DNA from 3 places in the Streptomyces sp. NPDC001068 genome. Region 1 is predicted to be linked to each of the others. Evidence: riboswitches for the same ligand, from Rfam matches in the RefSeq annotation. Region 1 holds a riboswitch; each other region holds the start of a gene.
What was found. A riboswitch is a leader RNA that binds a small molecule or an ion and turns the genes downstream of it on or off. The one in region 1 is predicted to bind cobalamin.
Positions count from the first base shown of each region.

Region 2: linked by a shared signal. The riboswitch ahead of ACFY3I_RS04555 ((2Fe-2S) ferredoxin domain-containing protein) and the one ahead of metE (5-methyltetrahydropteroyltriglutamate--homocysteine S-methyltransferase) in region 1 are both predicted to bind cobalamin.
Region 3: linked by a shared signal. The riboswitch ahead of ACFY3I_RS14760 (cobalamin biosynthesis protein) and the one ahead of metE (5-methyltetrahydropteroyltriglutamate--homocysteine S-methyltransferase) in region 1 are both predicted to bind cobalamin.

Region 1 is NZ_JBIAYD010000001.1:754,586-757,851, reverse strand. It holds gene metE (5-methyltetrahydropteroyltriglutamate--homocysteine S-methyltransferase) at 1-1,967, opposite strand, end outside; cobalamin riboswitch at 2,133-2,358, opposite strand; gene ACFY3I_RS03315 (hypothetical protein) at 2,431-3,264, opposite strand.
Region 2 is NZ_JBIAYD010000001.1:1,043,038-1,046,303, forward strand. It holds gene ACFY3I_RS04550 (NB-ARC domain-containing protein) at 1-1,300, shown strand, start outside; gene ACFY3I_RS04555 ((2Fe-2S) ferredoxin domain-containing protein) at 1,395-1,784, opposite strand; cobalamin riboswitch at 1,903-2,080, opposite strand; gene ACFY3I_RS04560 (hypothetical protein) at 2,099-2,248, shown strand; gene ACFY3I_RS04565 (hypothetical protein) at 2,685-3,266, opposite strand, start outside.
Region 3 is NZ_JBIAYD010000004.1:548,863-552,128, forward strand. It holds gene ACFY3I_RS14755 (cobyric acid synthase) at 1-320, opposite strand, end outside; gene ACFY3I_RS14760 (cobalamin biosynthesis protein) at 317-1,267, opposite strand; cobalamin riboswitch at 1,367-1,509, opposite strand; gene ACFY3I_RS14765 (hypothetical protein) at 1,701-1,928, opposite strand; gene ACFY3I_RS14770 (anion permease) at 1,949-3,187, opposite strand.

The DNA of each region.
Region 1 (3,266 bases):
TGGGTGTGGATCTGAGTCCGTGGCCGGACCCCCGCGGTGGTCAGCCGGAACGACTCCGTCGCCCACGCGAGATAGTCCGGACGGTCCCCGGCCCGCAGCGGGAGTGTCTCGCGCAGGGCGGGTTCGTCGACCTGGATGACCGAAGTACCCGCGGCCTCAAGGTCGTTCACCTCGTCGCGCAGGGCGAGGGCGACCTGGCGGGCGGTGTCGCCGAGCGGCTGGTCGTCACGGACGAAGGACCAGGCCAGCATGGTGACCGGCCCGGTCAGCATGCCCTTGACCGGACGGCCGGTGAGGGACTGGGCGTAGGCCGTCCAGCGCACCGTCATCGGCTCGGGCCGCGAGATGTCACCCGCCAGGACCGGCGGCCGTACGTACCGGGTGCCGTAGGACTGGACCCAGCCGTGCCGGGTGGCCAGGTACCCGGTGAGCTGTTCGGCGAAGTACTGGACCATGTCGTTGCGTTCGGCCTCGCCGTGCACCAGGACGTCGATCCCGGACTTCTCCTGGAAGGAGACGACCTCCCGGATCTCGGCCCTGATCCGCTCCTCGTAGCCGGCCGTGTCGATCCGTCCGGTACGCAGGTCCGCCCGGGCGGTGCGCAGTTCGCCGGTCTGCGGGAACGAGCCGATGGTGGTCGTCGGCAGCAACGGCAGCCCGAGGTGGGCGCGTTGGGCGGCGGCCCGCTCGGGGTAGGGCAGGGAACGGCGCAGGTCCGCGGCCGTGACCGCGGCGGTACGGGCGCGGACCGCCGGGTCGCGGGTGATGGGGGAGCGCTCACGGGAGGCGAGGTCGGCCCGGTTGGCGGCGAGTTCGGCGGCGATGGTGTCGGTGCCCCGGGCGAGGCCCCTGGCGAGGGTGACGACCTCGGCGGTCTTCTGCTTCGCGAACGCCAGCCAGCGCAGGATCTGCGGCTCGATGTCGCGCTCGGCCGCGGTGTCGAGCGGCACGTGGAGCAGGGAGCAGGAGGTGGCGACGTCGACCCGGCCGGCCAGCCCCAGCAGGGTGCCGAGCGTCGACAGTGAGGTGGCGAGGTCGTTGACCCAGATGTTGCGGCCGTTGACGACGCCCGCGACCAGCCGCTTGCCGGGCAGCCCGCCGACCGCCGCCAGGGCGCCCAGGTTGGCGGCGGCGGACCCGGTGAAGTCCAGGGCGAGGCCCTCGACGGGTGCCTTGGCCAGCACCGGCAGCGCGTCGCCGAGGCGGTCGAAGTAGGAGGCCACCAGCAGCTTCGGACGGTCGGTGAGCCCGCCGAGGTCACGGTAGGCGCGTGCGGCGGCGTTCAGCTCGGCGGGGGTGCGGTCCTGGACCAGGGCCGGTTCGTCGAGCTGCACCCATTCGGCACCGGCCGCCCGCAGGTCGGCGAGGACGTGGGCGTACACGGGCAGCAGCCGGTCCAGCAGGGTGAGCGGCTCGAAGTCCGCGGGGGCGTCCGGCGCGGGCTTGGCCAGCAGCAGGTAGGTGACCGGGCCGACGAGCACGGGCCGGGCGGCGAGGCCGAGCGCCAGGGCCTCGCGCAGTTCGCCGACCTGCTTGCCGGAGTCGGCGCCGAAGACGGTGTCGGGACCCAACTCCGGCACCAGGTAGTGGTAATTCGTGTCGAACCATTTCGTCATCTCCAGCGGCGCCACGTCCTGGGTGCCGCGGGCCATGGCGAAGTACCCGTCCAGCGCGTCGGCGTCGACGGCGGCCCGGTGGCGGGCCGGGATCGCACCGACCATCACGGTGGTGTCCAGGACGTGGTCGTAGTACGAGAAGTCGCCGGTCGGGACTTCGTGCAGGCCGGCACCGGCGAGCTGCCGCCAGGTGTCGCGGCGCAGCCCTGCGGCGGTGGCGTGCAGCGCCCCGGCGTCGACCCGGCCCTTCCAGTAGCCCTCGATCGCCTTCTTCAGCTCCCGGTCCGGGCCCTGACGGGGATAGCCGTACACGGTGGCCCGTGCTGCCGCGGCTGCGGTCTCGGTGGTCACGGAGATCTCCTTCGCGAGATGGATCCCTGAGATCCCTGGTGACGGGACGAGGACGCGAAGGGGTGACGATCCGGGCGGGGCCGACCCGGTGCGCTCGGCACGGTCGTCCGCCTGGTGTGCACGCCGACCTGCCCACGAGGTCACCGGGATGTCCGCGCGCGAGTGGTTCGCACGCGGGCAGTCGGCAGGTCTTCGGACTCGCGGGCACGTCCTCCGGTCTCCCGGCGGACACCTACTGGCCGTCGCTTCCCAGGCCCGGTACGTCGGACCCAGTGCGTATGACGGCGGTCGTTCCCGCTCACCGCTGCGGGGCAGTCCCGGATTCCCACCGGGTTCCCTCTTACGACGACCCGCCTGGCGGACGGGTCGAACCAGCTGCACGGGTCACCCTACGGGGTAGCACCGCGCGGGGCATCGACATGTCCGTCATCCGGATGGTGCGAACCGGCCCCGGCGGCGGGTCTCAGGCGCGCGGAGCCGCTTCCAGGAATCGGTGGAGGGAGGCGGTCATGCCGGCCACGAAGGTGTCGCGGGTGCGGTCGTCGACCAGGTCGAGGGAGAGGTAGGGGTTGAGGTCCTCCAGCTCCACCAGGAGCAGGGCGCCCTCCCGGGTACGACAGGCGTCCACGCGCTGGATGCCGTGGTCGAGCGTGTTCCACTCGATGAAGCGCCGGGCGAAGGCGAGATCCGCCGCGGAGGGCTCGTACGGTTCCAGCTCCCAGCGGCGGGCGGGGTCGGGGGCGTACAGCGCGTACTGGAAGGTGTCGTCGACGTAGTAGAAGGACACCTCGTAGCGGAAGTCGACGCGCGGCTGGACCAGGATGTCACCGTAGGCGAGGCCCGCCAGCCGGTCCCCGGTCACGAAGGTCAGGCCTATGGAGTCCGCGCCGGTCCGGGGCTTGACCGCGTACTGGTCGCTCTCGGGCAGGCGGTCGAGGTGCTCGGGCCGGTCGACGGTCGGGATGACCGGGTGTCCGGCCGCGGTCAGGTCCAGCAGGTACCCCTTGCCCGCCATGTCGGCGCGGCCGTGCAGCGGGTTGTAGACCCGGGTGCGGCGCGCGGTGGCCCGGTCACGGAAGGCGTCGTACGCCCGCCGGTAGTGGAGCACCGGGCCGCTGTTGCGGACCACGACCGCGTCGAAGCGGTCCATCAGGGCGCCGGCGTCCAGCGGTTGGCACAGGGCGATGTCGAAGTCCGCGCGCAGCCGGGAGGTCAGGAACACGTCCTCGTCGCCGTACCGGCGCCCGCGCGCCGGGTAGGCGAGGTCGGTCACGTACAGGAGGCTCGGGCGGTGCATTC
Region 2 (3,266 bases), 290 kb from region 1:
CGCGGAACTGGCCGCCCGGCTCGCCCCCGAGGAACACCGCCTCGACCAGTTCAGGGCGGGGGACCTGCGGATCGCCGCCGCGTTCATGATGTCCTACGAACAGCTGACCCCCTCGGCACGGCAGGTCTTCCGAAGACTGGCGGTGCTGCCGGGGCGGGACTTCGGCGCCGAACTGGCCTCGGTGGCCGGCGGACTCCCGCTCGGGGACGCCTGGGAGGCGCTGGACGACCTCGTGGACCTCGGCCTCCTCCAGGACGCCGGGGCGGGAAGGTACCGGTTCCACGACCTCGTCCGGCTCTTCGCCCGCGACCGGCTCCAGGCGGAGGAGGGCGACGCCGCCGCGGCCGTCCGGGAACGGGTGACGGTGTGGCTGTTGCGGACGGCGACGGCCGCCGGACGCTGGTTCGAGCCCGGCTACGGCCGCCCCGACCCGGACGTCCCCGCCCTCGGCAGCACGGAGGAAGCGGAGGACTGGCTGCGGGCGGAGGTGGAGAACTGGCTCGGAGCACTGCGCTCCGCGTCGGCCGCCGGCCGGCATCGACCGGTCCTGGACTGCGCCGAGTCGATGCACTGGTTCTCCGACCGCTGGGCCCATGCCCCCCACTGGCGTGAAGTCTTCTCTCTCGGCGCGGAGGCCGCCGTCGCCCTCGCCGACCCCGTACAGCAGGCGACGCAGCTCAACTACCTCGCCTGGGTCCACTGGGTGCCGCCCAGCGACCCCGAGGCCATGCTCCGCTGCACCGCGCGGGCACTGGAACTCGCCGAGCGGAGCGGTGCCGCCCAACAGGTCGCCGCGGCACACGACTACACCTCGCGTGCCCTGCTGGCGCTCGACCGACCCGACGAGGCCGCGGCGTCGGCGGCCGTGGCCGCGGGGATGTTCCAGGCGGCCGGCGACATCGACGCGTACGTGCAGACCCTCTCCCAGATCGGCCACTGCCGCAGGAAGCAGGGGCGTACCGCCGAAGCCCTGCGGCAGTACCGCGGGACGCTCGACCTGATCGGCGACGGGAGTTCGGGCATGACGCCCACCATCGCGGCACAGTGCCGGCCGTACGTGCTGGCGCGCATCGGACAGTGCCTGGCGGACCTCGACCGCCGCGCCGAGGCGGTCGCCGCCCTCACCGAGGCGGTGGAGCTGATGGAGAAGCTCCAGCCGAACTTCCGTCAGGCCGAAGCCCTGGAGACACTGGGAGCCCTGCTGGAGGACGAAGGCCGCCCCTACTACGAGCGGGCCGCCCGGACCTACCGGGAGATCGGCGACGAGGCGGCCGGCCGTCGCTGCGAGGCCGCCACCTGACCACCCCGACCGCCCGCGGGCGCCGTCGGGCAGCCGTACGCGCTTCCCGTCACCCCCCGCCCGGGAACTCCCCGGCCTCGGTCACGCCGACCGGTCAACTCGCCCTGCCCGGCGGGGTGAAGACGTACAGCTCGAGGATGTCGGGACAGGGCGCGATGCCCGGCCCGCCGGCCCGCACCCAGGCGGCGACGTCCTCGGTGGCCTCGGGATCGTTGACCAGGCCGAGCCAGACCGGGCGGGCTCCCGCGGCGCGCGCGGCGGCCGAGGGCTGGACGACGATCACGTTGGCGTGCTCGCACACGTCGAGGCAGTCCGAGACCCGCACGGGAACCTGCTCCGACAGGCGCGCCAACTGCCGGTCGTGATCCACCCCGGTGACCTTCGGGGTGCCGCAGCAGCAGTCCCGGCAGACCACGACACGGCAGGGTGCCGGTGTGGCCGCGGGGTTCGCCGAACGTCCTGCCTCGGGTCGCGGCCGGGACATCGGGCTCACCCCCTGCGCCGGAAGGACGGACGGGGTCGCGGGAGCGCGGAACTGCACGGCATGCCTCGGCGGGTGTCGGGGCTCGTACGCGGAGCCTGGCCTGCGGACGTCCTCCGCGCCGGGGCACGGAGGTGCCAGCAGGTCTTCGGACTCGGGTTCCTCCGGCCGGGACGCCTTCCCGGTCTCCCAGTGGCTCGCGTGCCCCGCCCGTCCCCCTCACCGCTGCGCGTCAGCTCCGGATTCCCACCGGATTCCCTGACCACGGACGTGGTTCGACTGGCACGTCGAGGCTATCAAGTCCGGCGTACGGGCAGATGGTCCGAAGCGACCCGCTCCTTGACCAGTACGGCGACCGGATCGCCGAGGTCTTCCGCGACCCCGAGAACCTGCTCGAGATCCTCGACGGCTGCTGGGGGACGGGAAAGCTCCCCCAGACGATCTCCCGCCGCCCCCGCGGACACTGAAAGCCCGAGGACCTCACCAGGGACGACGTGCACGCACAGCCGTTCGATCCTCCTGCCATCCGGCCCGTGACACCGGCCACACCGCACATTACGCGCATGGGCAAAACAGCAGGTCAGGCACGCTTCCCGGCAGCCTCCGGGATCACCACACTCTCCACATAATGCGTCATCAGAAAAACGTCATGTTAAGCGGGGAAGGCATAACCGCAGCTCAGGATTGGTTCCCGGTGCTCTGAGTGCCCCTGTGGGCACCTAGAGCGTCAGCGCGACGGCGATAAAGTGCATCGCGGTAAACACCGGTGGCGTTCCAGGACCCTCACCATCGCGGTCGTGCGCTGTCCATTTCGGCGATCCGTGGGCTGGTCTTTCCCATCGCAGGGGATAGGCCGCGCTTCCGATCCGTGGCCCATCCCCCTGGCGTTGTCGACGCGTGCAGCTACTGACTTATAGCGACCCACTGCACGGAAAGGCGCTGCAGAAGCTGCTCGGCCGAGTCGTCAGGGTGGAACTCCCGGAGGACCTGTGCGAGACGCAGGGCGCGGGCCACCTGGGGACCAGGCGAAAGGCCGAGCGCCTCTATGACGTCCGAGGCGGAGACGATCAGGACTCCGGTCGTGTCGGCGAGAAGTGCCCACTCGGCGCGCAGGCGGATCTCACGGTCGAAGTCGGCATCGTGCGCCAGCTTCTCAAGTGCCTTCGCCCACCGCACCCGGTACCTAGCATGGATGCTGTTCAACTTCTGATCATTGAACCGCTGAAGCCCCAGGTCTCCCGCAGCCTCCTGAAGGCTTTGCCTGTAGCGCGGATAGTCCTGACGCTCCAAGGCGGCACGCCACTGCAACACCAGCGTGGACTTCTCCGGACTACGCTCGACGGACTTGGCTATGGCCAGCATGAAGTGGGCATACGCCTCGTTCTGTTCAAGCAGCCTGGCCAAGCAGTGCTGCCATTCAATGGTGGACTGGGGCACAACGGACCCGCAGGCCCGCTCGAACCACTCATTGCAAATTCGCTCGGT
Region 3 (3,266 bases), on a different contig from region 1:
CCGTGGTAGCCGCGCGCGCTGAGCTCACCGACCGGCTTGCCGAGCAGCACGACCTGACTGCTCTGCTCGCCGCCCGGCTTGAGCAGCACGGGGTTCATCAGCGCGGTCGGCTCGACGCGGCAGGCCTGCGCCTGCATGGCCTGCGCCCGCCCGATCTCGGCGCCCTCGCGGGTGACGAAGGAGTTGAGGGACATGTTCTGCGCCTTGAACGGCGCGACCCTGACGCCCTGCCGGACCAGCCACCGGCAGATCCCGGCGGTGACGACGCTCTTGCCGGCGTCGGAGGTGGTACCGGCGACGAGGAGACCGCCGTTGTTCATGAGGCCCTCCCCGAGAGCGCCCCGCGCGCCAGGGCCGCGGCCGCGCTCACGCCGAGCGCCAGCCATCCCACCCGGCGCGACAGCCGTACCGCCCGCTCGATGTCGGCGACTTCCACAGCCCGTCCCTCCCCGTTCAGCACCGGCCGGTGCTCGATGCGCCCCCCGTACGACAGCGTCCCTCCGAGCCGCACCCCGAGCGCTCCCGCGAACGACGCCTCCACCGGCCCCGCGTTGGGGCTCGGATGCTTCGCCGCGTCGGACCGCCAGGCCCGCACGGCTCCCGCGGTGTCGTCGCCGGCGGCGGCCGCCAGCGCGGCGGTGAGCCGTGCCCCCGGCCATCCCGCCACGTCGTCCAGCCGCGCGGAGGCCCACCCGTACCGCCGGTACCGGGCGGACCGGTGACCCACCATCGCGTCCAGGGTGTTGACGGCCCGGAACCCGAGCAGCCCCGGCACCCCGGCGAGGGCTCCCCACACCAGCGCGCCCACGACCGCGTCGCTGGTGTTCTCGGCGACCGACTCCACGACGGCCCGGGCGATCCCGTCGGCGTCCAGGGCCTGCGGATCGCGCCCGCACAGATGGGGCAGCCGGGCCCGGGCGGCCTCGACGTCCCCGGCCCGCAGGGCGCGCCCGACGGCACCGGCCTCGCGGGCGAGCGAAGTGCCCCCGACCACGGCCCAGGTGGCGGTCGCGGTGAGCGCGACGGAGGCGGCGGCGGACGGCCGCAGGGCACGCTGGGCCAGGACGCCCAGCGTCACGGCGCCACCGGCGCAGACCGCGGTGTGCAGGGAGCCCCAGCCGCGGTCGTCCCGCCACAGCACCCGTTCGACGGCTCCTGCCGCCCGGCCGAACGCGGCGACCGGATGCCCGCGGCGAGGATCGCCGAGCAGCAGGTCACCGAGAAGGCCGGCGGCGGCGCCGTACGCGAAGACGCGACCGGCACCCATCGGCTCAGCCGGCCGCGGGGGCGTGAACGGTCCGGGTACTCAACCTCGTTCGGCAGCCGCGCATGGCGATATGTCCTCACTCAGGGTGTCCACGCCCTGGTTCGACGAGACCGGCGGTGAGAGTTCCTGGCTCCCGGGGGTTGTTACCCCGGTGACAGTGGCGGGACCGCGCCGGATTCGCACCGGCTTCCTCTCTTGCCGCCGTACTTGGCTCCGGAAGTCCACCACGCCCCCGGAAGAGCCGTCAACTTGCCGTTGACCTGCGAGGGGAGTGTGTGGGAAGGCCCACACCGGTGGTCCAGCGGGGTTCGTGGGGCATGTCGAAGGCTCCTTCCCGACGGATCGGGAAGGAGCCTTCGGAGGCCGCCGGCGACCGGTCCGGCAGGGCCGTTGCCACGGCCGGGACCTTGCGACGGTCAGGACTCGGCGTAGGTCAGGACTTGGCGACGATCAGGTGGATGCCGTAGGCGACGACGGCCGCGCAGGCCGCGAAGCACAGGTAGGCGGCGGTCACGGCCAGGGCCGCGGAGTCGCCCTGGGCCGTGGCGCGTTCGCGGGCGGACAGGCCCTTGATGCCGAGGGTGAAGAGGGCGACCATGCCCACGGTGACCACGAGGCTGACGCCGAAGACGGAGCCGATGGCTGCCCAGTCGATGTTCATGTCGGGTTCTTCCTCGGGTGTCAGACGGTCGCGGCCGGGTCGGCGGCGGGAGCGGCGGGGGAGGGGATGGTGGCCGTCAGGGCGTCGGCGACCGGGCCCGCGGGCGGCGGGGTCACGGCGGCCATCGCCGCGGTCACCACGCCGGACGGCTCGGTGCCGTCGGTGTCGTTGACGTTCGCGCTGTCCACCACCTGGCGGCGGGAGAGCTTCCAGATCGCGGCGCTCGCGGCGACGAGGAAGACGGCGACGGCCGCCGTGCCCCAGTCGCCGAGGTCGGTCACGGACTCGGCGAGCGCGCCGACGGCCGCGGCCGCGGGGAGGGTGAGCACCCAGGCGACCATCATGCGGGTCGCGGTGGACCAGCGGACCGTGCCGCCCTTGCGGCCCAGGCCCGCGCCCATCACGGAGCCGGAGACGACGTGCGTGGTGGAGAGCGAGAAGCCGAGGTGGGAGGAGGCCAGGATGGCGGTGGCCGCGCTGGTCTGGGCGGCGAAGCCCTGCCGCGGCTGGAGGTCGGTCAGGCCCTTGCCCATGGTGCGGATGATCCGCCAGCCGCCGATGTAGGTGCCGAGCGCGATCGCCAGGCCGGCGGAGAGGATGACCCAGGTGGGAGGGTTCGAGCCGGGCGCGACGGAGCCGCCCGCGATCAGCGCGAGGGTGATGATGCCCATCGTCTTCTGCGCGTCGTTGGTGCCGTGGGCGAGTGAGACGAGGCCGGCGGAGGCGATCTGGCCGGCGCGGTAGCCCTTGCGGGTGGCGTTGTCGTCGGCGTTCCCGCCGATCCCGTAGGAAAGGCGGGTGGCGAGCATCGCCGCGAGGCCCGCGACGACGGGAGCGGCGACCGCCGGCAGCAGGATCTTGGTGACCAGGACGTCGCCGTGCACCGCGCCGAAGCCGGCGGAGGCGACGGTGGCGCCGACAAGGCCGCCCATCAGGGCGTGCGAGGAGCTGGAGGGCAGGCCCACCAGCCAGGTCACCAGGTTCCAGAGGATCGCGCCGACGAGGGCGGCGAAGATGACCTCGGGCCGGATGCCGTTCTCGTCGACGAGGCCCTTGGAGATCGTGTTGGCGACCTCCACGGAGAGGAAGGCGCCCACCAGGTTGAGCGCGGCGGACATGGTCACCGCGATCTTGGGCTTGAGCGCGCCGGTCGAGATGGTCGTGGCCATCGCGTTGGCGGTGTCGTGGAAACCGTTCGTGAAATCGAACGCGAGTGCGGTCACCACCACAATCGCGAGGATCAGCGAGAAGCTTTCCATTTACCCAGACAATCTTTAGAGGTCATCAGCTGTTGGACCGTAGGAAACCTGAATGAACGGAAGGTGAACTGAGATGGTC